4 regions of the Streptomyces sp. NPDC101118 genome follow, and region 2 is predicted to be linked to each of the others. Evidence: riboswitches for the same ligand, from Rfam matches in the RefSeq annotation. Region 2 holds a riboswitch; each other region holds the start of a gene.

Region 1 (5,038 bases), on a different contig from region 2:
CGCGAGGCGGGTGAACTTCCTCGGGTTGCCCAGGGTTTCGAGGTACAGCAGGGCCACGTCGGTGGCGGGGTCCTCGTACCAGTACTGGAGGAAGTCGTTGCCGGAGACGTCGGCACGGTTGCCCGCGGAGATGAAGGAGGAGAGCCCCGCGCCGCGCCGCACCAGGCCGGCGAGCAGGGCGATGCCGATGGCGCCGGACTGGGCGAACAGGCCGATGCGGCCCGCCTCCGGCGAGCCGGGGGCGAGGGAGGCGTTGAGCCGGACCTCGGGGTCGGTGTTGATGACGCCGAAGGCGTTGGGTCCGATCAGCCGCATCCCGTACGAGCGCGCCTGGCGCACGAGTTCGCGCTGCCGCTCCAGTCCCGCCGGGCCGCTCTCGGCGTACCCGGCGGAGAGGACGACCAGGCCCTGGACGCCGTGCTCGCCGCAGTCCGCGACCGCCTCGGGCACGCGTTCGGCGGGGACGGCGACGACCGCGAGGTCGACCGGGCCGTCGAGGCCCGCGAGGGAGCGGTACGCGGGTACGCCGGCCAGCGTCCCGCCCGTACCGTCCGGCAGGGCGGCGTTGACGGCGTGGACGGTTCCGGTGAAGCCGGAGTCCAGGAGGTTGCCCAGCGCGGCCCGGCCGACGCCGCCCTCGGTGCGGCTGACGCCGATCACCGCGACGGAGCGCGGCGAGAGCAGCCGCTGCACGGAGCGGGCCTCCGCGCGCTGCTCGCGGGCGCGCTGGACGGCGAGGGACTCGGCGGTGGGTTCGAGGTCGAGGGTGAGGTGGACGGAGCCGTCCTCGAAGCTGCGCTTCTGGGTGTACCCGGCGTCCGTGAAGACCTTGATCATCTTGGTGTTGGCCGGCAGCACCTCGGCGGCGAAGCGCCGGATGCCGCGCTCCCGCGCCACCGCCCCGATGTGTTCGAGCAGTGCGGAGGCGACGCCGCGGCCCTGGTGGGCGTCCTGGACCAGGAAGGCGACCTCGGCCTCGTCGGCGGGGCCGGTGGCGGGGCGGCCGGTGGCGTCGATCCGGTCGTAGCGGACGGTCGCGATGAACTCGTCCCCCACGGTGGCGGCCAGGCCGACCCGGTCGACGTAGTCGTGATGGGTGAAGCGGTGCACGTCCTTGGCGGACAGCCGCGGGTAGGGCGCGAAGAACCGGTAGTACTTCGACTGGTCCGAGACCTGCTCGTAGAAGCTGACCAGCCGGCCCGCGTCCTCTGTGGTGATCGGCCTGATCCGGGCGGTGCCGCCATCGCGCAGCACGACATCCGCTTCCCAGTGGGCCGGGTACGAAGGATCCGACGGCGTCCGCATGGGCCAAGAGTACGGCCCGGGACCCGGCGGACCCTACGCGCGCGGCGGGTTGGGCAGGAGGGACAAACCAGGGCAAGCTGGGAGGTCGAACGGCAGGCTCCTCCGGGCCGAAGGTCGGTCGGATGCAGCCCGGCGGTCGTGAGATAGTGGTCTAGACAACCCGTAGAACCTGAAGGGCATCACCATGGCAGAGCGCCGCGTCAACGTCGGCTGGGCCGAGGGCCTGCACGCTCGTCCCGCCTCGATCTTCGTCCGGGCGACGACCGCTTCCGGTATCCCGGTGACCATCTCCAAGGTCGACGGCACCCCCGTCAACGCCGGCTCCATGCTCGCCGTGCTGGGCCTGGGTGCGCAGGGTGGCGAGGAGATCATCCTGGCCTCCGAGGCCGATGGCGCGGACGCCGCCCTGGACCGCCTGGCGAAGCTGGTCGCGGAGGGCCTCGAAGAGCTTCCCGAGACCGTCTGAGCTTCCGGCCGGTTTCCGGCCGCCGAATGAGCCGTACCCCGCTCCGGGGTGCGGCTCATTTCTTCTCTTCCGGTCAGCCCGGCCGGACAGGAATGGCCGCGAGGAAATCAGGGCATGGGAAATGAGCGGCCTCATGAATTCCGCCGTCCCTTTGTATACGGCCTTTGTTAAAGGCGGCCGCCCGCGGTGTTTACGGCAGGTTGCGAACCCCTCACACGCGCCTCGCCCCGCGCCCGCCGCAGCCGGTGCGCCCCCGTGGTGCGGTCCATGTGCGCGGCGGTGAGGGCCCGCGCCCGGTCGGCGTCCCCGCGCGCCACGGCGTCGACGATGGCGCCGTGCTCGGCCCAGGACTCCACGGGGTGGGCCGGGGCCTCCACCACGTACATCCAGGCGATCTTGTGCCGCAGCTGGGTGAGCATCGAGATCAGGTTGGGGCTGCCGGAGGCCTGGGCGAGCGTCTCGTGGAACCAGCCGCCCAGCGAGCGCAGGTCCTCGCCCTGGCCCCGGCGGGCCCGCTCCTGGCCGAGGCGCACGAGCCCGCGCAGCACCTTCAGGTGGCCCTCGGTGCGGCGCTGTGCGGCCCGGGAGGCCCCCAGGGGCTCCAGCAGCACCCGCAGCTCCAGCAGGTCGGCCGCCTCCTGTTCGGTGGGCTCGGCCACGCAGGCCCCGGCGTGCCGGCGGGTGGTGACGAAGCCCTCGGACTCCAGGGTGCGCAGGGCCTCGCGGACGGGGACGCGCGAGACGCCGTACCGGCGGGCGAGGAGTTCCTCGGTGAGCCTGCTGCCGCGCTCGAAGACGCCGGCGACGATGTCGTCGCGGATCGCCGTGCACACCGCGTGCGCGGGAATGCGCATGACCGGACCTCCGCTTAATCCCCGCGAAACGCGGTCGGCGTCGACATGTGTGCCGCCGACTCTATTGCAGAAACGAGGAATTCCGGAGCGCACCGATGAATTCCGGAATGGTTTTTTGCCAGATCTGCACGCACCGGATGCCCGCGCCGGATCCGCACCCCTCCGGCGAAGGGCACGCCGAAGGCCCCGGCTCGGGGAGCCGGGGCCTTCGGGAAGCGTGCGGCGCCGCGGTGGCGGCGGGTGCGGTCGCGGGTCAGATGCTGACGCCGTGCGAGCGCAGGTACGCCAGCGGGTCGATGTCCGAGCCGTAGTCGGCCGAGGTGCGGGCCTCGAAGTGGAGGTGGGGGCCGCTGGAGTTGCCCGTGGAGCCGGAGAGGCCGATCTGGTCGCCCGGGGTGACGCGCTGGCCGACCGAGACGCTGATCGACGAGAGGTGGCCGTACTGCGTGTACGTGCCGTCGTTCATCTTGATGACGACGTTGTTGCCGTACGCGCCGCCCCAGCCCGCCTCGACGACGGTGCCGAGGCCGACCGCGTGCACCGAGGTGCCGGAGGCGGCGTGGAAGTCGATGCCGGTGTGGCTGCCGGAGGACCACATGGAGCCGCCGGCCTTGTACGAGGTGCTGACGTACGAGCCCGCGACGGGGGCCACGTAGGTGAGCAGACGCTTGCGCTCGGCCTCACGGGCGGCGCGCTCGGCGGCCTCGCGCTCGGCCTTGGCCTTCGCCTCGGCCTTCGCCTTGGCCTCGGCGGCGCGCTGGCGGGCCTCGTTCTCGGCCTGGGCCTTGGCGGCGGCGATCTCGGCGGCGGCCTGCTGGGACTCGGCCTGGGCCTCGATCTGGCCCGCGAGGTCGTCGGCGACGACGACGGCGTTCAGGCCGGTGTCCTCGGGACCTCGGGAGTCGGCGTCGGTGGCGGCGAAGGCCGGGCCGGCCAGGGTGCCGACGACACCGGTGGTCGCGAGGGCGGCTATGCCGGCCACGTTCGCGCTCTTGCGGCTCAGACGGCTGGGGCCACGGTGCTTACCGGTGGCACGACTGCCAAAGGCCATGGAGAGGCTGATCCTTTCCTTCCCTCTCGCCTACCGGGTTAGCTGACGGGTTCGGAGCAGGAAGGTCTCCTACGGGCCACCTCTGGCGAGGCGGTCCGATTCACCCCAGGGACTGATGTGGGTCCCCGGCTCCCCAGGCTCGCGCCTGACGGGGACTCGGCGATCGCTGTCCGGTGCCGCGGGTGCGGCTGTTACAGCTGACGGACAGCGAGGTTGACGCTAGGCGGATCGTCGGACAATCACCAAACGGACACGCTGTTTTGTGGCGTACGCCACGGGTCATTCAGGCAACGACCACCCCGAAACGGACAGAAGACACAAACAGGGCCCTGATGGACAATCCATCAGGGCCCTGCCCCATCTCGGGCCGGAATCAGGTCAGTTGGTGACCACGGTCACCTCTCCGATGCCCAGCGCCCGCACCGGGTCGGCGATCTGGGACGCGTCACCCACGAGCACCGTCACCAGACGGTCCACCGGGAAGGCGTTCACCACGGCCGAAGTCGCCTCCACCGTGCCGGTTTCGGCGAGCCGCGCGTACAACTGCGCCTGGAAGTCGTCCGGCAGCTCCTGCTCGACCTGGTCGGCCAGGGTCCCGGCGACGGCCGCCGCCGTCTCGAACTTCAGCGGCGCGACGCCCACCAAGTTCTGGACGGCCACGTCGCGTTCGGTGTCCGTCAGCCCCTCGGCGGCGAGGGTGCGCAGCACCTGCCACAGGTCGCCCAGCGCGGGGCCGGTGTTGGGCGTGTCCACCGAGCCGCTGATGGCCAGCATCGAGGCGCCGGTCCCGTCGGCCGTGGAGCGCAGCACCTGCCCGAAGGCGCGCACGCCGTACGTGTAGCCCTTCTCCTCCCGGAGCACGCGGTCCAGGCGCGAGGTGAGCGTGCCGCCGAGGCAGTACGTGCCGAGCACCTGCGCGGCCCAGACCCGGTCGTGGCGGTCCGCCCCGATCCGGCCGATGAGCAGCTGGGTCTGCACGGCGCCGGGCCGGTCCACGATCACCACGCGGCCGGTGTCGTCCGCGGTGACCGGGGTGACCGGGTACGCCGTGCCGGTGCCGCCGGTCCAGGAGCCCAGGGTGTCCGCGAGGACGGCGTCCAGGTCGGTGCCGGTCAGGTCGCCGACCACGACGGCCGTGGCCGTGGAGGGGCGCACGTGGGCCTCGTAGAAGGCGCGGACGGCCCCGGAGTCGATCCGGCCGACGGTCTCCTCGCTGCCCTGGCGCGGACGCGACATGCGCAGGGTGGCGGGGAAGAGCTCCCTGGAGAGCTGCTTCGCGGCCCGGCGCTGCGGGTTGGCCAGCTCGTGCGGGATCTCGTCGAGGCGGTTGCGGACCAGGCGGTCCACCTCGCTGTCGGCGAA
Region 2 (5,038 bases):
GGCACCCAGGGCTTCCTCGTCGGCCTCGGCCTCGCCGTCCTGCCGGTGCCACCGCTGATGGCGGTGTTCCACTGGCTGGACCGGACGAAGCCGGGGCCGTGGCCGCAGCACCTGTTCGTCTTCGCCTGGGGGGCGTGCGCCGCGGCGCTCATCGCCATAGTGGCCAACAGCTTCGCGACCCGGTGGATAGCGGCCGCGACCCTGGACCCGCACGACGCCGACCAGCTCGGCTCGATCGCCATCGCCCCGGTGGTGGAGGAGTGCGCCAAGGCCGCCGCCCTGCTGCTGGTCTTCCTCTTCCGCGGCCGGCGGTTTACCGGGATCACGGACGCGATCGTGGTGGCCGGGTTCACCGCCACGGGCTTCGCCTTCACCGAGAACATCCTCTACCTCGGCAACGCCTTCGGTGAGGACCTCGGCAGCGGCACCTCGCTGCTGGACTCGGTGACGGCCGCGACCTTCTTCGTGCGGGTGGTGATGTCCCCGTTCGCGCACCCGCTGTTCACCGTGTGGACCGGGCTCGGCTTCTGCTGGGCGGCCTTCTCGGCCGGGCGGTGGCGGCGCATCGGGCTGCCGCTGGCCGGGCTGGCGCTGGCGATGGCGACGCACGCGCTGTGGAACAGCTCGTCGGAGTTCGGCGAGTACGGGTTCTACGTGGTGTACGCGACCGTGATGGTGCCGGTCTTCGGGGTGCTGGCCTGGCTCGGGGTACGGGCCCGGGGGCGCCGGGACCCGCTGTTCGTACCGGCGATGCGGGGCGCGGCGTACGCGGGGAGTGCGGTGGGCCCGTACGCCGCGGAAGCGGTGGACCCGTACGCGGGAGCCGTGGCCCCGTACCCTCCGGGCGCCGTGGCCCCGTACCCCGGCGTCGTCAGACCGTCAGGCCCTTGTCCCGCAGCCACGCCAGCGGGTCCACCGTCGCTCCGCCGGTCCGCACTTCCAGGTGCAGATGGGCGCCCGTGACGTTGCCGGTGGCGCCGACGCGGCCGATGGTCTCGCCGGTGGTGACGGTGCCCGAGGTGACGGACATCGAGGACAGGTGGCAGTACCAGACCTCCGTGCCGTCCTCCAGCTGGAGGACGATGCGGTAGCCGTACGCGCCGGACCAGCCCGCCGAGATGATCTTGCCGCCGTGCACGGCCTTGACCGGGGTTCCCGTCGGCGCGGCGAAGTCCAGGCCGGTGTGGTGGCCGGAGGACCACATCGAGCCGGAGTCCCCGTAGTGGGAGGTCAGGGTGTACGAGGAGGTGGGCAGCGCGTACTGGCCGGCCAGCTTGGCCAGGCGCTCCGCCTCGGCCTTGGCCTCCGCGGCCGCCTTCGCCGCGGCCTCGGCGGCCTTGCGCGCTTCGGCGGCCTTCTTGTCCGCGGCCTCCCGCTCGGCCTTCGCCTTCGCGGCGGCGGCCTGCTCGGCGGCGCGCTGCGCCGCCTCCTTCTCCTGGGCGACGGCCGCGTCCGCCTGGGACTCGGCCTGCTGGAGGATCCGGTTGCGCAGGGCCTCGCCGGCGTCGGTGCCGGCCTCGGCCTGCTCGGGGGTGACGCCCGCGTTGGTGAGCGGCGCCTCGATGGGGGTGCTCTCCTGCGCCGCGTCCGCCTCGTCGTCGGGGAGCAGCGAGGGTATGGATATCGCGACCGGGGGCTTGTCCTGGGCGGTGGCCATGCCGGTGGCGCCGACGGCGGCGATGATGCCGACGCCGAGGACCGTGGAGCTGCGGGCGAGTCCGCCGCGCTGCTTGGCGACGCGGTGGCGGCCGCCGGCGGGACGGGCGGAGTCCTCTGTGGGGTTCCACTCGCCCCATGCCCCGGCACCGGTTCCGCCCGGGTAGGGCGAGTCCGTCTCGATGGACCCGGCGGCTTCGGGGGCAGGCCTGCTGGACGCCACGGGGGCGCTCCTTTCCTTCCTTCTGGCCTACCGGGTTAGCTGACGGGTTCGGAGCAGGAAGGTCTCCTACGGGTCGGAAAACGACCCGATTCACCCCAAGTTGGTGGTTCCCCGGTTCCCTCACGGGATTCGGCGCGCACGCGCACGGTGCCGTCACTTGCGACGGCTGGGACAGCCGAACTGCGTTATCGAACGGTAATAGACAACAGGGAGTGATTCCAAGCTCCCTTACTTGATCCTTCACATCAACCGGCCATTCCGTGACCGACGTTGGCCAGGGCAAATGCCTCATCCGACGCCAGACGGGGACGAGACGCCTGCACCGGCATCGCCACTCCGGCCACTTCCGTACCCTGACGATCCGTCAATTGCCCGGCCCCCCGACCCGCTTCGCTCACGCTGCGTGGCCGGTCGGACGCGCTCAGCGGCGCCGTACGGTGGAGACGGACCTCCGGCGGGCGGTCTGACCCGGCGTCGGGCGGACGACCGCGAGCAGCGCCATGTCGTCGGTGGCCCCGCCGCCGGTGTGCCGCCGCACATCGGCGATCAGGCCGGACAGCAGCTCCTCCGGCCCGGGGAAGATCCGCCCCCGCAGCCGCTCGGCCGGCTCGTAGAACGCGCCCGCGGCGTCCCGGGCCTCCGAGAGCCCGTCGGTGTAGAGCAGCAGCGTCGAGCCCGCGGGGAAGTGCCACGCGTCCGCCCGGTACCCCCCGTCCCCCAGCTCGCCCATGCCCAGCGGCAGGGCGGCCTCCGCGGGGGCCAGCACCTCCAGCTTCCCGTTGGCGCGCAGCAGCAGCGGCTCGGGGTGGCCCCGGTTGACCATGCGGAGCGTGCCGCCGTCCGGGGTGACCTCGGCCAGTACGCACGTGGTGAACCCCTCGACGGAGTCGAGGCTGTCGCGCCGGGTGCCCTCCCGGGCCAGGGCGCGCTCCACCCGCCGGGCGACGCCCTCCAGGGTGGGTTCGAGCTCGGCCGCCTCGCGGAAGGCGCCGAGCACCACCGCGACGGCCTCGACCGCGCCGAGCCCCTTGCCGCGCACGTCGCCGACCGCGAGGCGGACGCCGTACGGGGTGTCCTGGACGGCGTACAGGTCCCCGCCGATGAACGCGTCGGCGTCGGCGGCCTCGTAGCGGGCGGAGACGTGCAGTCCCCCGATGCGTCCGGCGGGAGTGGGCAGCACCGCGCGCTGGGCGACCTCGGCCACGCCGCGCGCGGAGGCGAGCTGTTCGCCGCTGCGCCGGACCACACGGTTGATCAGCAGGGCCAGGACGGCGACGGTGAAGACGGTCACCAGCTCGGTAACCGCCTCGACCTTGCCGGAGCTGCCGTTGCGGAGCTGGAGCACGAGGACCGCCAGGGCGGCGCTCGCACCGGTCAGCAGGGTGGTGGTAAAGGCGAAGAGCGGGGCCGCGATCAGCGGCGCGGCGGTGAAGAAGGGCGCACCGGTGAAGCTGGGCGGGGTCAGGACGTCGAAGACCAGTCCCAGGACGATCAGGAGCACCGGGAGCACGCGCAGGAAGGTCCGCGCGAACCGTCTGCCGCTGCCGTCACCGATCCGGCTCCGGGCCCTGCCCGCCACCCGGGCCCCCCGGAAGGAACCTCCTCGCTGCCCCAGCCCCACCACGTCTCTCCCTGACCGGTCCGCTCGCGCCCGCGGCACGGGCCGCTGCCGCCCCGCCTCCCAAGGCTGCGGGCGGGGCGGCCGTACGGCGACCCGGCAGGGCCGAACGGGTGCCGTGCCCCGGTCGTGCCCCGCGCGTGCCCCGGTCGGCGACCGGGGCACGCGCCCCCTCGGGAGCGCCCCGGGAAACAAATGGCGTCGAGCACCCCCCGGAATGGCGTAAGCTGTAATCACCGACGCGGGGTGGAGCAGCTCGGTAGCTCGCTGGGCTCATAACCCAGAGGTCGCAGGTTCAAATCCTGTCCCCGCTACTCAGCACGAGGCCCGGATCCTTCTGGATCCGGGCCTTCGTCGTTCCACGGGCGCCCCACGCCTCCTCCCCCCACGCCCCCTCCCCGTCAGAGCTTGGCGAGGAAGGCGTCCAGGTTCCCCTTCATCCGCTCGACCTGCTGCTCCACGGTGAGCGTCTCCTCGAAGCGGCCGCCGGGCTCGGGCTGCTTCCTGCCCCGCACGTAGAGGGAGCAGTCGAGGTCCGTGCAGATGTAGACGCCGACGGAGTTGCCCTCGCGGCCCTCGCGCCCGGACTTGCGGGCGGTCATCAGGGAGACGCCGGAACCGGGGTGGGTCGTCAGGCAGAAGGTGCACATGCTGCGCTGCAGGAACCCGCGCTTCACGGAGGGGAAGCGCAGCGTGATGCCGACCAGACGGCCCGCCCGCTCGGTGACGAGGTAGCTGCGGTCGGGCGCGGAGAGGTCGCGCCAGCCGAGGAAGTCGAGGTCGTCCCAGGGGCGTTCGGCCAGGTCGCGGGGCATGGGCAGGCGTTGGGCCTCGCCCTTGGAGCAGTTGATGAACGAGCCGCGGATGTCGGATTCGGTGAGCGCCTTCATGTCCGGCACGCTAATCTTCCTAGACCCCCTAGGCAAACCATTAATTCGATTAGGGAGAACATGCCCCGAGCAGGACTGACCGCCGACCGCGTCGTCGAGGCCGCCGCCGAGCTGGCCGACTCCGCGGGGCTCGGCGGCGTCACCGTCTCCGCCCTCGCGCGCGGCTTCGGCGTGAAGGACGCGAGCCTGTACTCGCACGTGCGGAACCTCCAGGACCTGCGCACCCGGCTCGCCGTGCGCTGCGCGGCCGAGTTCGCGGACCTCATCGGCGCGGCCGTCGCCGGGCGCGCCGGGAAGGCCGCCCTCGCCGGCTTCGCCCACGCCTACCGCTCGTACGCCGTCGGACATCCCGGCCGCTACGCCGCCACCCAGCTGGAGCTGCCCGCCGACGTGCTCGCCGCCTCGCCGGGGCACGAGCGGATGGTCGAGTACACGTACGCGATGATCCGCGGCTACGAGCTCGGCGAGCCGGACCGGACCGACGCGGTCCGGCTGCTCCGCAGCACCTTCCACGGCTTCGCCGCCCTGGAGGCCGCGGCCGCCTTCCACGCGGCCCGCGACCTGGACGCCTCCTGGGCCCGGATGATCGACGCCCTCGACACGCTCCTGGCGAACTGGCCGCCGGCCGGCCCGTCCCCCACCCTGGCCCCA
Region 3 (5,038 bases), on a different contig from region 2:
GCGTACCAGAACTACGCCGACCCGTGGCTGCCGGACTGGCGCGCGGCCTACTACGGGCCGGCGCTGCCCCGCCTGGAGGAGGTCAGGCGGCGCTACGACCCGGACCGGATGTTCCGGTTCCCGCACGCGGTCTGACGTACCGGCCCGTCCCCGGCCGGAGGGGCGGGGACGGGCCGGGGACGGGCCGGGAGGGCGGCCGCCCGTGTTGTCGGCGGGATGGGCCATCCTGAGGGGATGAAGATGCCGCGTGTCCAGTGCCCCGCCTGCGGGCGGAACGTCGCCGCGATGCCGGTCGGCGTCGGGCAGTGGAAGGCCGCCCGTCACGACCACCCCGGGATGCAGCGCGACGCCACGGGCGCGCTGGTGAGCTGCAGCGCCTCGCTGCGCGCGGTGGAACCGGACCGGCTGCTGCACCAGTTGCCGCTGCCGGGCACCGACGCCCCCGCGGAGCCGGACCCGGAGCCGCTCCCGGGGTTCTGAGCGGGGCGCGGCTCCGGGAGCGGCCCCGTGGCCCGCGGCGGTGCGGGCCCGGGCCTACGCGGGCCCGGGGGTGAAGGTGACCGGGAGCCGGTCCAGGCGGTGCACGATGAAGTTCTGCTTCCAGGTGAGGGATTCGGCCGGTTCCGCGAGGCCGAGGCCGGGCAGCCGGCGCAGCACCTCGCGGAGCGCGATCTCGCCTTCCAGCCGGGCCAGCGGGGCGCCGAGGCAGAAGTGGATGCCGTGGCTGAAGGCGAGGTGGCCGTTGGTCCGGCGGGTGATGTCCAACCGGCCGGGGTCGGTGAACCTGGCCGGGTCGTGGTTGGCGGCGGCGATGGAGACCGCGACGTGGTCGCCGGGCCGGATCTCGGCCCCGCCGATGGTGAGCGGTTCGGCCGCGAAGCGGTAGGTGACCGTGGAGACCGGGCTGTCGAAGCGCATCAGCTCCTCGACGGCGCCGGGCAGCAGGCCCTCGTCCGCGCGGAGCCGCTCCAGGGCCTCGGGGTGGCGGAGCAGGGCGAGGACGCCGTTGGCGATGAGGTTCACGGAGGTCTCGAAGCCGCCGACCAGCAGGATGAACACGTTGGAGCGCATCTCCAGGTCGGAGAGCGTGTCGCCGTGCCGCTGGGCCTCGAGCATGCCGGAGATCATGTCGTCGCCGGGCTCGGTGCGGCGGCTGGCGATCAGCTCGCTGAGGTACGTGTTGAACCACTGTCCGGCGGCGGCGAGTTCACCGGGCCCCGAGGAGGCGTTCATGCCGGTGATGACCTCGGCGTAGCGGCCGAACTCGTCGCGGTCGCCGAACGGGACGCCGAGCATCTCGCAGATCACCGCGATCGGCAGGGGGAGTGCCAGGTCCTCCACGAGGTCGGCCCGGCCGGCCGGCAGGACGGCGTCGAGCAGCCCGTCGGTGATCTCCTGGACGCGGGGGCGCAGCAATTCGACCCGGCGCGGGGTGAAGGCCTTGGCGACCACCTTGCGCATGCGGGTGTGGTCCGGCGGGTCGCTCAGCATCATGTGCTTGGTGAGCACGAACTCGTCGCTGTACATGCCGAGGTACTGCCTGAGTTCGGGCGCGGCGGCGTGCGCGCCGCGGACGAGGCGGGGGTCCGAGAGGGCTTCCCGCACCTCCCGGTGGCCGGTCACCAGCCAGGCGGGCATGCCGTCCGGCAGGGCGACGCGGTGGACCGGGCCCCGCCCGCCGAGCGTGCCGAACAGGGCCTCGGGGTCACCGAAGAGCTCCGTGGTCAGGGCGACTTGTCCATCGAGGTCGATCACGTGGTTCCTCATCCGGTCGGCGCGACATCACGCCCCGGGCCACGGCGGAGCGGGGGTGCGACGCCGGGGCCGGGGGCCACTTCCGGCCAGCTTCGGCAGCCCGGGGCCCGCGCTCAACGCTCCCGGCCGCCGTCTGTCAGGTACACGCGGAGCCGGCAGGGCGCACGGCCGGAGGCGCCCGCGGAATCGCACGCACGGAATCGCACCCGCGAACGCGGCCGGGACCGGCGGCCGTGGCCGCCGGTCCCGGTGTCGCACACCCGCGAGGGATCAGTAGGCGCCGAAGACGTTGTCGATGGAGCCGTAGCGCGCGGCGGCGTAGTTGCACGCGGCGGTGATGTTCGCGACCGGGTCGTACGAGTCCGTCGAGGTGCCGGGCACGTGGTAGGCGCGGAACGTCGGGTCGATCACCTGGAGGAGGCCCTTGGAGGGGATGCCCGCGGCGGCGTTGGAGTCCCAGTTGTTGATGGCCAGCGGGTTGCCCGAGGACTCCCGCATGACGTTGCGGTAGATGCCGTTGTAGGTACCGGGGATCCCGTGCTTGGCCATGACGTCCAGGGATTCGCGGATCCACCCGTCGAGGTTGTCGGCGTAGCTCTTCGCCTTGGGGGCAGCGGCCTTGAGGGTGGTGGTGCGGGTGGAACGGTCGGCCCGCGCGGGCGCGGCCTTCCTGGCCGGCGCGGCCTTCTTGGCGGCCGCCCCGACGGAAAGCTTCAGGCCCGGACGAATGAGTGACGGGTCGTCACCGATGATCGTCTTGTTGTCCTGGTAGAGCTTCTTCCAGCCGCCGGCGAGGGAATGCTTTTCGGCGATCTTCACGAGGGAATCGCCGGCCTTGACGGAATAGGTCACGGGGGCCTTCTGCGCCGCGGCCGGGGCGGCGGCGACGGCCTGCGGGGCGACGGTCCCGGCCGCGGCGGGCGCCGCGGCACTGGCCGTGGTGGCGCCCAGCACGGGCAGGGCCAGGGCGGCACCACCCGTGCCGACGGCGACGAAGCCGCGGGTCAGACGGGTGTTCTTGGGGCGGCGGTGCTTGCCTTTTCCGGGCATGGCGCATTCCTCTCCGTCGCCTGCGAGGTGAGCTGTCGGGTTCGGACTGGAGTTGTCCGGCCACACGCGGTGACTTCACCCCTAGCCGTTCCGCGAAAGATCGCGGAACGGCGGCTTACCTGGTTCCCCCGCTCCTGCCGTACGTGAATTGAATGGGGACGGTGCGGTCCGGGCGGCGGCAGGATTCGGCGTTCCACCCGGAATGAGCGTGACCGTAGGCGAGAGCCGCGGGACGGAACAAGTCCCGAATTCGCTAAAGGAAAGCGAACGGGGGAATTCGGGCCGGAAAAGGACAAGATCGATTTTTCGGCACACCCCAACCCTCCAGTCGCGGCAACGCTTTCGGGGCCCTCGCGACCCGTCGCACGAAAGCCGCGCGTGACACATATCACCGGGCATCACAAGGAGTGCGAAATACCGGCGCGGCACGGAAAAACGGGATGCGCCGGAAGCGCTCATCTATGTCCGTTTTAGTCCGTTCTGGTGAGGGTGGTTCGAGGGGGGCCGCGGCCGCCCGGGTGAGTTCGCCCACGGCACGGCCCCGGCACCCGTCCGCCGCTCCCCCGCTGTGCTGGGCTCGTGGTCACACCCCCCCGCACTGGAGGCAGCGGACCATGACTGTTGACCCCGGACCCGCGGCGGTCCCCGAAGCGGCCCGCATGCCGGTCCCCGACGAGGTGCGCCAGCCGGTGCGTCTGCTGGTCTTCGGCGCGTCGCTGCGCGCCGGGTCGCTGAACACGCGGCTGGCCGCCCTGGTGGCCCGGCTGGCCGCCGAGGCGGGCGCGGCCGTCGACCTGGCCCGGATGGCCGACTTCCCGATGCCGGTCTACGACGGCGACGCCGAAGCCGAGACGGGGCTGCCGGAGGGCGCGCTGGCCCTGCGGGAGCGGATCGCCTCCTGCGACGGCTTCGTGATCTCCTCCCCCGAGTACAACGCCTCCGTGCCCGGGGTGCTCAAGAACGCCGTCGACTGGGTGTCCCGGGTCCGGCCGCAGCCCTTCAAGGACAAGCACGCGCTGCTCGTCTCCGCCTCGCCCTCCATGGTCGGCGGCAACCGCGGCCTCTGGGCCCTGCGCGTCCCCCTGGAGCACCTGGGCTGCCGCGTCTACCCGGACATGTTCAGCCTGGCCAAGGCGCACGAGGGCTTCACCGGCAGCGGCGACCTCGCCGACGGCGGCCTCCAGGGCCGGCTGGCCGACGCCGTCGGCGCCTTCCTCCGGCTCGTGGAGGCGGACACCCGGTACGTGTGCCTCCAGCGCCGCTGGTACGAGTTCCTCGGCGACCGCACCGACGCCCCCGTCACCGAACGCTCCGAGGACTGACCGGCGCGGCCCCGCCGCCCCCTCAGGGCACCACGTCGAGGCCGGTCAGCAGCAACGCGGTGACGATCGAGGCGGCGGCCAGCACCGTCATCGCCGCGCGCAGCACCAACGGGGCGCGCGGACAGGGCGGTTCGGCGGCGGGCGGCACGGGCGCCGGGGCGTCCGTGCGCAGTGCGGCGCACCGCCCGCAGTCCTCGCCCTCGTGCGCGGACGGGGAGTCGAGCCAGTAGGCACCCTGGAGCGCGGCGAGCGGCCCGGGCGTCGATGTCGTCTTCACGTCCTCTCAACCGGGCCTGGCCGAAGGGGAAACGGCGCCCCCGCCCACCGGTATGGAACCGTTGCCTACAGCGTCTCCGGAGCGGCCTGCCGGCCCCCGCGGCGGCCGTGGTCCTCGGCGAAGGCCTCGAAGACCCGGTCGGGCGGCCGCCCGGTCCTGAGGAACTGCTCGTCCAGCACGGCCGCGAGGTCGTCCAGGGCCGCCCTCAGCGCTCCGCCGGCCATCCGCACGTCCGGGTCCCGGGCGCGTCCGGCGGCCGCGGCCAGCCGGGCGGCGTACGGGACCTGGCGGGCCAGCGTGGTGTGCGGGGCGCCGTCGGAGAAGTAGTACGACTCCGCGTACTGGAGGAAGTCCACGCTGGTCACACAGAACCCGGCGGCGAGGCCGTCCAGCAGCGCCGCGCCGGACGGGGAGTCGAACCCCTCGCCCGTGGGCCGGGTGCGCGCCAGGTGCGACAGGCGCAGCGCCAGCGCGCGCCGCCTGGCCAGGGCCGGGTAGATGCCGAGCACCCAGGAGACGGTCGCGGTGAGCAGCGCGAAGCCGACCAAGGCCTCGACGGGCGCCAGGACCCGCAGCCAGCCGTCGATGGGAGCGATGTCGCCCAGGCCGAGGGTGGCGACGGTGACCAGGGAGA
Region 4 (5,038 bases), on a different contig from region 2:
CGAAGACGGTGTCGGTGGCGGCCAGCGCCTTGATCGTCGGCAGGTCGAGGTGGTCGTAGTGGTCGTGGGAGATCACGACCACGTCCACCGGGCCGAGGGCGGCCAGCGGCACCGGCACCGCGTGCAGCCGCTTGGGCCCCGCGAAGGGGAACGGGGAGCAGCGGTCGCCCCAGACCGGGTCGAAGAGCACCCGGTGCCCGTCGATCTCCGCGAGCACGCTGGAGTGGCCCATCCAGGTCAGCCGCAGACCGGTGGCCGGCGGCCGGGCGATGTCGGCCAGGGTGGTGGGGTGCACCGGGATCGGCGCGCTGGGCGTGCGCCGGACCCGCTCCTCCTTGCGGAAATAGATCTTGGCGAAGGCGAGCGCCGAGCCGCTCGGCCGCTCCCGGGTGCCCACCGGGTTCTGGAAGACGCCGTCGGCGAAGTGCGGCGAGCGGAGGATCCGCTCCATCCGCTCTCCGGACGGGTCCGCGCCGAAGGCCTCGGGCCGCAGCGCGCGCAGCCCTGCGCGCAGGGGACGGGAGCCGGTCAAGGCGCCTCCTGTGACGATGGGACGTGGGTGTGCTCTGCCCTTCCCAACGTGCGCGCGCGCCGAAGGATTCCGGCCGCGCCACGCGAAACGGACGCCTCCGCTCCCCCGCCTGCCTCCCGCGCTTCCCCCGCCTGCCCCCGTCGCTCCCCCGCCTGCCCCCGTCGCTCCCCCGGCCGCGTCCCGCGCTCCTCCCGGCGGGCTTCCCGCGGGAGCCGTCACCGGGCCGGGCGCGCCCCTCTCCCGTACGGGCGCGCCCACCCGGAGCGGTGCCGTGCCGACCGCTCCACCTCTACAGCGGCAGCAGGTCGGGCCGCTTCGGCTCGACGTGGTCGCCGGAGGACTCGCCGCGCAGCCGCCGGCCGATCCACGGTACGAGGTGCTCGCGCGCCCACTGGATGTTGTCGCGGGTGACCTCGGCGGAGCCGCGGGGCTCCATCGGCGGCCAGGGCTGGTCCGGGTCGGCGGGCACCTCCAGGCCGAGGACCTGCGCGGCGCGCAGCGCGACCCGGGTGTGGCCCTCCGGGGACAGGTGGAGCCGGTCGTCGTCCCAGGCCCGCCGGTCCTGTACGGACTTCAGCGACCAGAGGTCGAGGACGGGGCAGCCGTACCGGTCGGCGATCGAGCGGACGTGCGCGGTGTACGTGGCGACCTTGCCGCGCAGGTGACGCAGGACCGGTACGCCGCGGGTGTCGAAGCCCGTGGTGATCATGACGGTGGGCACGGCGCCGGTGAGGTCGGCGACGGCCGCCTCGAACCGCTCGGCGACGGCGTCGGGGTCGCTGCCGGGGCGGATGATGTCGTTGCCGCCCGCACAGAAGGTGACCAGGTCGGGCGCGAGCTCCTTGGCCCGGGGGACCTGCTCGGCCACGATCTGGTCCAGCAGCCGGCCGCGTACGGCGAGGTTGGCGTACCGGAAGTCGTGCTCGTCACGGCGGTCGGCGAGCAGCACCGCCAGCCGGTCGGCCCAGCCGAGGAAGGCGCCGTCGGGACCGGGGTCTCCGACGCCCTCGGTGAAGCTGTCCCCGATCGCGGCGTACGAGCCGATGGGGAGGGTGGATACGGGTGCTGTTGCTGTTGAAGGTGTCGATTCTCCTGCCACGGGAGCACATCCTTCACCGAAGGATGTGACCTACGCGACCGTAGGAAGGGGTTGACGCGGGGTGATCTGGACCACCCGGTCAGTTTGGCCGAAAACAGCCGTACGACCGGGACCCCCCTCGGGACCCGGTCGCACGGCTGCCTCAGTGGACGCGTCGGACGCGTCGGACGCGTCGGGCGCGCCGGCGGACGCGGCTCAGACGCTGACGCCCTTGTCCCGCAGGTAGGCCAGCGGGTCGATGTCGTCGCCGTAGCTCGGGCCCGTGCGGATCTCGAAGTGCAGGTGCGGGCCGGTGGAGTTGCCCGTGGAGCCGGAGAGGCCGATGCTGTCGCCGGCGCCGACCGACTGGCCCGCGGAGACGTTGAGCGAGGACAGGTGGGCGTACTGGGAGTAGCGGCCGTCCTCGTGCCGGATGATCACCTCGTTGCCGTACGCGCCGCCCCAGCCGGCGGAGACCACGGTGCCCGCGCCGACCGCGCGGACGGTGGTGCCGGAGCCGACCGAGAAGTCGACGCCCGTGTGGTAGCCGCTGGCCCACATGCCGCCGCCGGCCCGGTAGGAGGTGCTGATGCCGCCGCTGACCGGGGCGACGAACCCGGCGCCGCTCACCGCGGTGGTGGAACGCTGGGTGGAACGGCTGGCGGTGGCCGCGGACCGGTCGGCGCCGGTGTCTTCGGCGACGGCCTTGGGCTCGGCCTTCCGGACGGCCTTCTTCTGGGTCTTCTCCGGGGCCTTCTTCGCCGGCTTGGGCGCGGCCGCGGGCTTCGCCGGGGCCTCGGCCGCCTTCGGCGCGGCCGCGGCGCCGAGGGTCAGCTCCAGGCCGGGGTGGATCAGGGAGGGGTTGCCGCCGACGGCCGCGCGGTTGTCGGCGTACAGCTTCTGCCAGCCGCCGCTCAGGTGGTGCTCGGACGCGATCTTGGAGAGGTGGTCGCCGGCCACCACGGTGTACGTGACGGGGGCGGCCTGCGGGACCGCGGCCGGGACGGCGGCCGGGGCGGCGTGGGCGGCCTGGGGGGCCTGCGCGGGCAGCGCCTGCGGGGCGGCGGCCGGCCCGGCGGCGTGGGCGCCGGAGGCCCCCATCAGCGGCAGCGCGAGGGCGGCGCCTCCGGTACCGGCGGCGACGAAACCGCGGGTTATCGGGCTGGACTTGGGACGGCGGTGCTTACCCTTTCCGGGCATGGCGCATTCCTCTCCGGCGCCTGCGAGGTGAGCTGTCGGGTTCGGGCTGGAGATGCCCGGCCGCACGGGTGCGGCTTCACCCCGAGCCGGCCGCGAGAAGATCGCGTCCGGCGGCTTACCTGGTTCCCCCGCTCCTGCCGCACGAGTGGTCGGGTGCGGTTTCCGGGGGCGGCAGGATTCGGCGTTCCACCCGGATCGACGGCGACGGTAATCCAGCGCCCGCAGACGGAACAAGCCGTGAATTCCCCTTGGGAATCACCCGGATGAATGATCGACGGAATTCCCGTCACACTCCGTCCATTGCGGACGTGTAACAGCCAGCACTACAGCGGAATTCGGGATTCCACCGCAGCCACTCACGGTCACCGTATGATCTGCCTCACGAGGAGGTCGCACATCTGCCGCCTCATTGCGGTAACTTGACGCCAAGTAGTGCAATTCGGACATGTCCCCCGAGCCGCCAGGAGCCCCCACGTGACCCAGCAGATACCCCAGGCGCCGTCGACCGAGCCGGAGCTGACCGGCGTGCGCAACTTCCGCGATGTGGGCGGACTTCCGACCACAGATGGACGGAGGGTGCGAACGGGGCGTCTGTTCCGAAGCGGACATCTGGCACATGCCACCGATACCGATGCGCACTACCTCGCATCGCTCGGACTCCACACCGTCTTCGACTTCCGCAACGCCGCCGACAAGGCGCTCGAAGGTCCCGACGTCGACCTGCCGGGCGTGCGCAACGTCAACATCCCGCTCTCCGACCCGGCCGACGGCAAGGAGTTCTGGAAGATGGTCCGCGACGGCGACCTGACCCAGCTGGAGGAGGTCCTGGGTGACGGCCGTGCCGCGGCGCGCATGTCCGCCTCGTACCGCAAGATGATCAAGGAGCGGACGGCCGAGCACAGCAGGGTGGTGCACGCCCTCGCCGAGGACAGCGTCCCCGCGCTCATGCACTGCGCGGCCGGCAAGGACCGGGCCGGCCTCTCCATCGCGGTCACCCTGCTCGCGCTCGGCGTGGAGCGCGGGGCGATCGTCACGGACTACCTGGAGTCGAACGCCCCGCACCGCCGGTACCGCGTCCGCCGCGGCAGCGATGCCCCCGAGGCCCGCTCCCCCGAGGTGATGGCGCTGCTCAGCCCGCTCTTCGACGCGCGGGCCGAGTACCTGGAGGCGGCCTTCGCCACCATCGACGAGGTCTGGGGCGGGGTCGACGGCTACCTGGCAGAGGGCCTGGCCCTGGGCCCGGACACCCTGGACCGGCTGCGCGAGCGCCTGCTGGACTGACGCACCGCCAGACGGTACGGACCCGCACGCGGGTCCGTACCGCCGCCGCCGCTCAGCGCCCCGCGACCGCCTGCTTCACCAGCGTGCGCCCGAAGTCCCACATCAGCGAGCCGCCGCCGTGGGCCTCGTCCATCACGTCCCGGAACGCGGCGACGAACCGTTCCACGTCCGCCTCGTCGATCACCAGCGGCGGAATGAGCTTGATCACTTCCAGGTGGTCGCCGGAGACCTGCGTCAGGATCCGGTGCTTCTGCAGCAGCGGGACGACCACCATCTGCGCGAAGAGCCCCTTGCGGGCCGCCTGGAGCATCGTCCAGCGGCTGCGCAGCCCCAGCGACGAGGGCCGGCCGAACTCGATGCCGATCATCAGCCCCCGGCCGCGGACCTCGTGCAGCAGCTCGTACTCGTCGACCATGGCCGCGAGACGGCCGCGCAGCAGGTCTCCCATCGCCCGCGCGTGCGCCACCAGCCCCTCGTCGTCCATCACGGCGAGGACCGCGAGCCCGGCCGCCATCGCCTGCGCGTTGGACCCGAAGCTGGCCGAGTGCACCAGCACCCGGTCCATGGACGAGTAGACCTTCTTGAAGATCCAGTCCTTGCCGAGGGTGGCGCCCACCGGCACGTACCCGCCCGAGAGCGCCTTCGCCACGCACACCAGGTCGGGCTCCACGCCCGCCTCGTGCTGGTACGCGTAGAAGTCCCCGGTCCTGCCGAGGCCGGTCTGCACCTCGTCGGCGATCAGCAGCGCCCGGTGCCGGTGCAGCAGCTCCTGCGCGGCCCGCAGGTAGCCGGGCGGCGCCGGGTACACCCCCTTGCCCTGGACCGGCTCGACGATCAGGGCGGCCACGTCCCCGTGGCGCAGCTCCCGCTCCAGGGCGCCGAGATCTCCGAGCGGCACCGCGGTGTCGGGCAGCAGCGGGGCGAACCCGTCGCGGAAGGCGTTCTCG

What was found. Region 2 has a riboswitch for cyclic di-AMP ahead of ACIQUQ_RS22010 (M23 family metallopeptidase). Riboswitches for the same ligand answer to the same signal wherever they lie in the genome.
Region 1: it holds a riboswitch for cyclic di-AMP, as region 2 does, so the genes downstream of both, ACIQUQ_RS26970 (M23 family metallopeptidase) here and ACIQUQ_RS22010 (M23 family metallopeptidase) in region 2, are expected to answer to the same signal.
Region 3: it holds a riboswitch for cyclic di-AMP, as region 2 does, so the genes downstream of both, ACIQUQ_RS27335 (transglycosylase SLT domain-containing protein) here and ACIQUQ_RS22010 (M23 family metallopeptidase) in region 2, are expected to answer to the same signal.
Region 4: it holds a riboswitch for cyclic di-AMP, as region 2 does, so the genes downstream of both, ACIQUQ_RS23435 (peptidoglycan DD-metalloendopeptidase family protein) here and ACIQUQ_RS22010 (M23 family metallopeptidase) in region 2, are expected to answer to the same signal.

Annotation. Positions count from the first base shown of each region.
Region 1 covers NZ_JBIVZG010000019.1:101,622-106,659, forward strand. Annotated here, with positions in the region: gene ACIQUQ_RS26955 (GNAT family N-acetyltransferase) at 1-1,305, opposite strand, end outside; gene ACIQUQ_RS26960 (HPr family phosphocarrier protein) at 1,490-1,771, shown strand; gene ACIQUQ_RS26965 (GntR family transcriptional regulator) at 1,939-2,625, opposite strand; gene ACIQUQ_RS26970 (M23 family metallopeptidase) at 2,879-3,676, opposite strand; cyclic di-AMP (ydaO/yuaA leader) riboswitch at 3,689-3,848, opposite strand; gene ACIQUQ_RS26975 (M16 family metallopeptidase) at 4,055-5,038, opposite strand, start outside.
Region 2 covers NZ_JBIVZG010000013.1:212,217-217,254, reverse strand. Annotated here, with positions in the region: partial or broken gene ACIQUQ_RS22015 (PrsW family intramembrane metalloprotease) at 1-795, shown strand, start outside; gene ACIQUQ_RS22010 (M23 family metallopeptidase) at 872-1,879, opposite strand; cyclic di-AMP (ydaO/yuaA leader) riboswitch at 1,889-2,024, opposite strand; gene ACIQUQ_RS22005 (PP2C family protein-serine/threonine phosphatase) at 2,301-3,494, opposite strand; tRNA gene ACIQUQ_RS22000 (tRNA-Met) at 3,738-3,811, shown strand; gene ACIQUQ_RS21995 (FBP domain-containing protein) at 3,899-4,387, opposite strand; gene ACIQUQ_RS21990 (TetR/AcrR family transcriptional regulator) at 4,448-5,038, shown strand, end outside; gene ACIQUQ_RS21985 (DUF488 domain-containing protein) at 5,038-5,038, shown strand, end outside.
Region 3 covers NZ_JBIVZG010000020.1:28,886-33,923, reverse strand. Annotated here, with positions in the region: gene ACIQUQ_RS27350 (FAD-binding oxidoreductase) at 1-135, shown strand, start outside; gene ACIQUQ_RS27345 (hypothetical protein) at 235-480, shown strand; gene ACIQUQ_RS27340 (cytochrome P450) at 535-1,755, opposite strand; gene ACIQUQ_RS27335 (transglycosylase SLT domain-containing protein) at 2,026-2,805, opposite strand; cyclic di-AMP (ydaO/yuaA leader) riboswitch at 2,810-3,006, opposite strand; gene ACIQUQ_RS27330 (NADPH-dependent FMN reductase) at 3,465-4,127, shown strand; gene ACIQUQ_RS27325 (hypothetical protein) at 4,150-4,404, opposite strand; gene ACIQUQ_RS27320 (potassium channel family protein) at 4,470-5,038, opposite strand, start outside.
Region 4 covers NZ_JBIVZG010000015.1:71,977-77,014, forward strand. Annotated here, with positions in the region: gene ACIQUQ_RS23425 (MBL fold metallo-hydrolase) at 1-532, opposite strand, end outside; gene ACIQUQ_RS23430 (SGNH/GDSL hydrolase family protein) at 822-1,631, opposite strand; gene ACIQUQ_RS23435 (peptidoglycan DD-metalloendopeptidase family protein) at 1,827-2,810, opposite strand; cyclic di-AMP (ydaO/yuaA leader) riboswitch at 2,815-2,972, opposite strand; gene ACIQUQ_RS23440 (tyrosine-protein phosphatase) at 3,285-4,091, shown strand; gene ACIQUQ_RS23445 (aspartate aminotransferase family protein) at 4,144-5,038, opposite strand, start outside.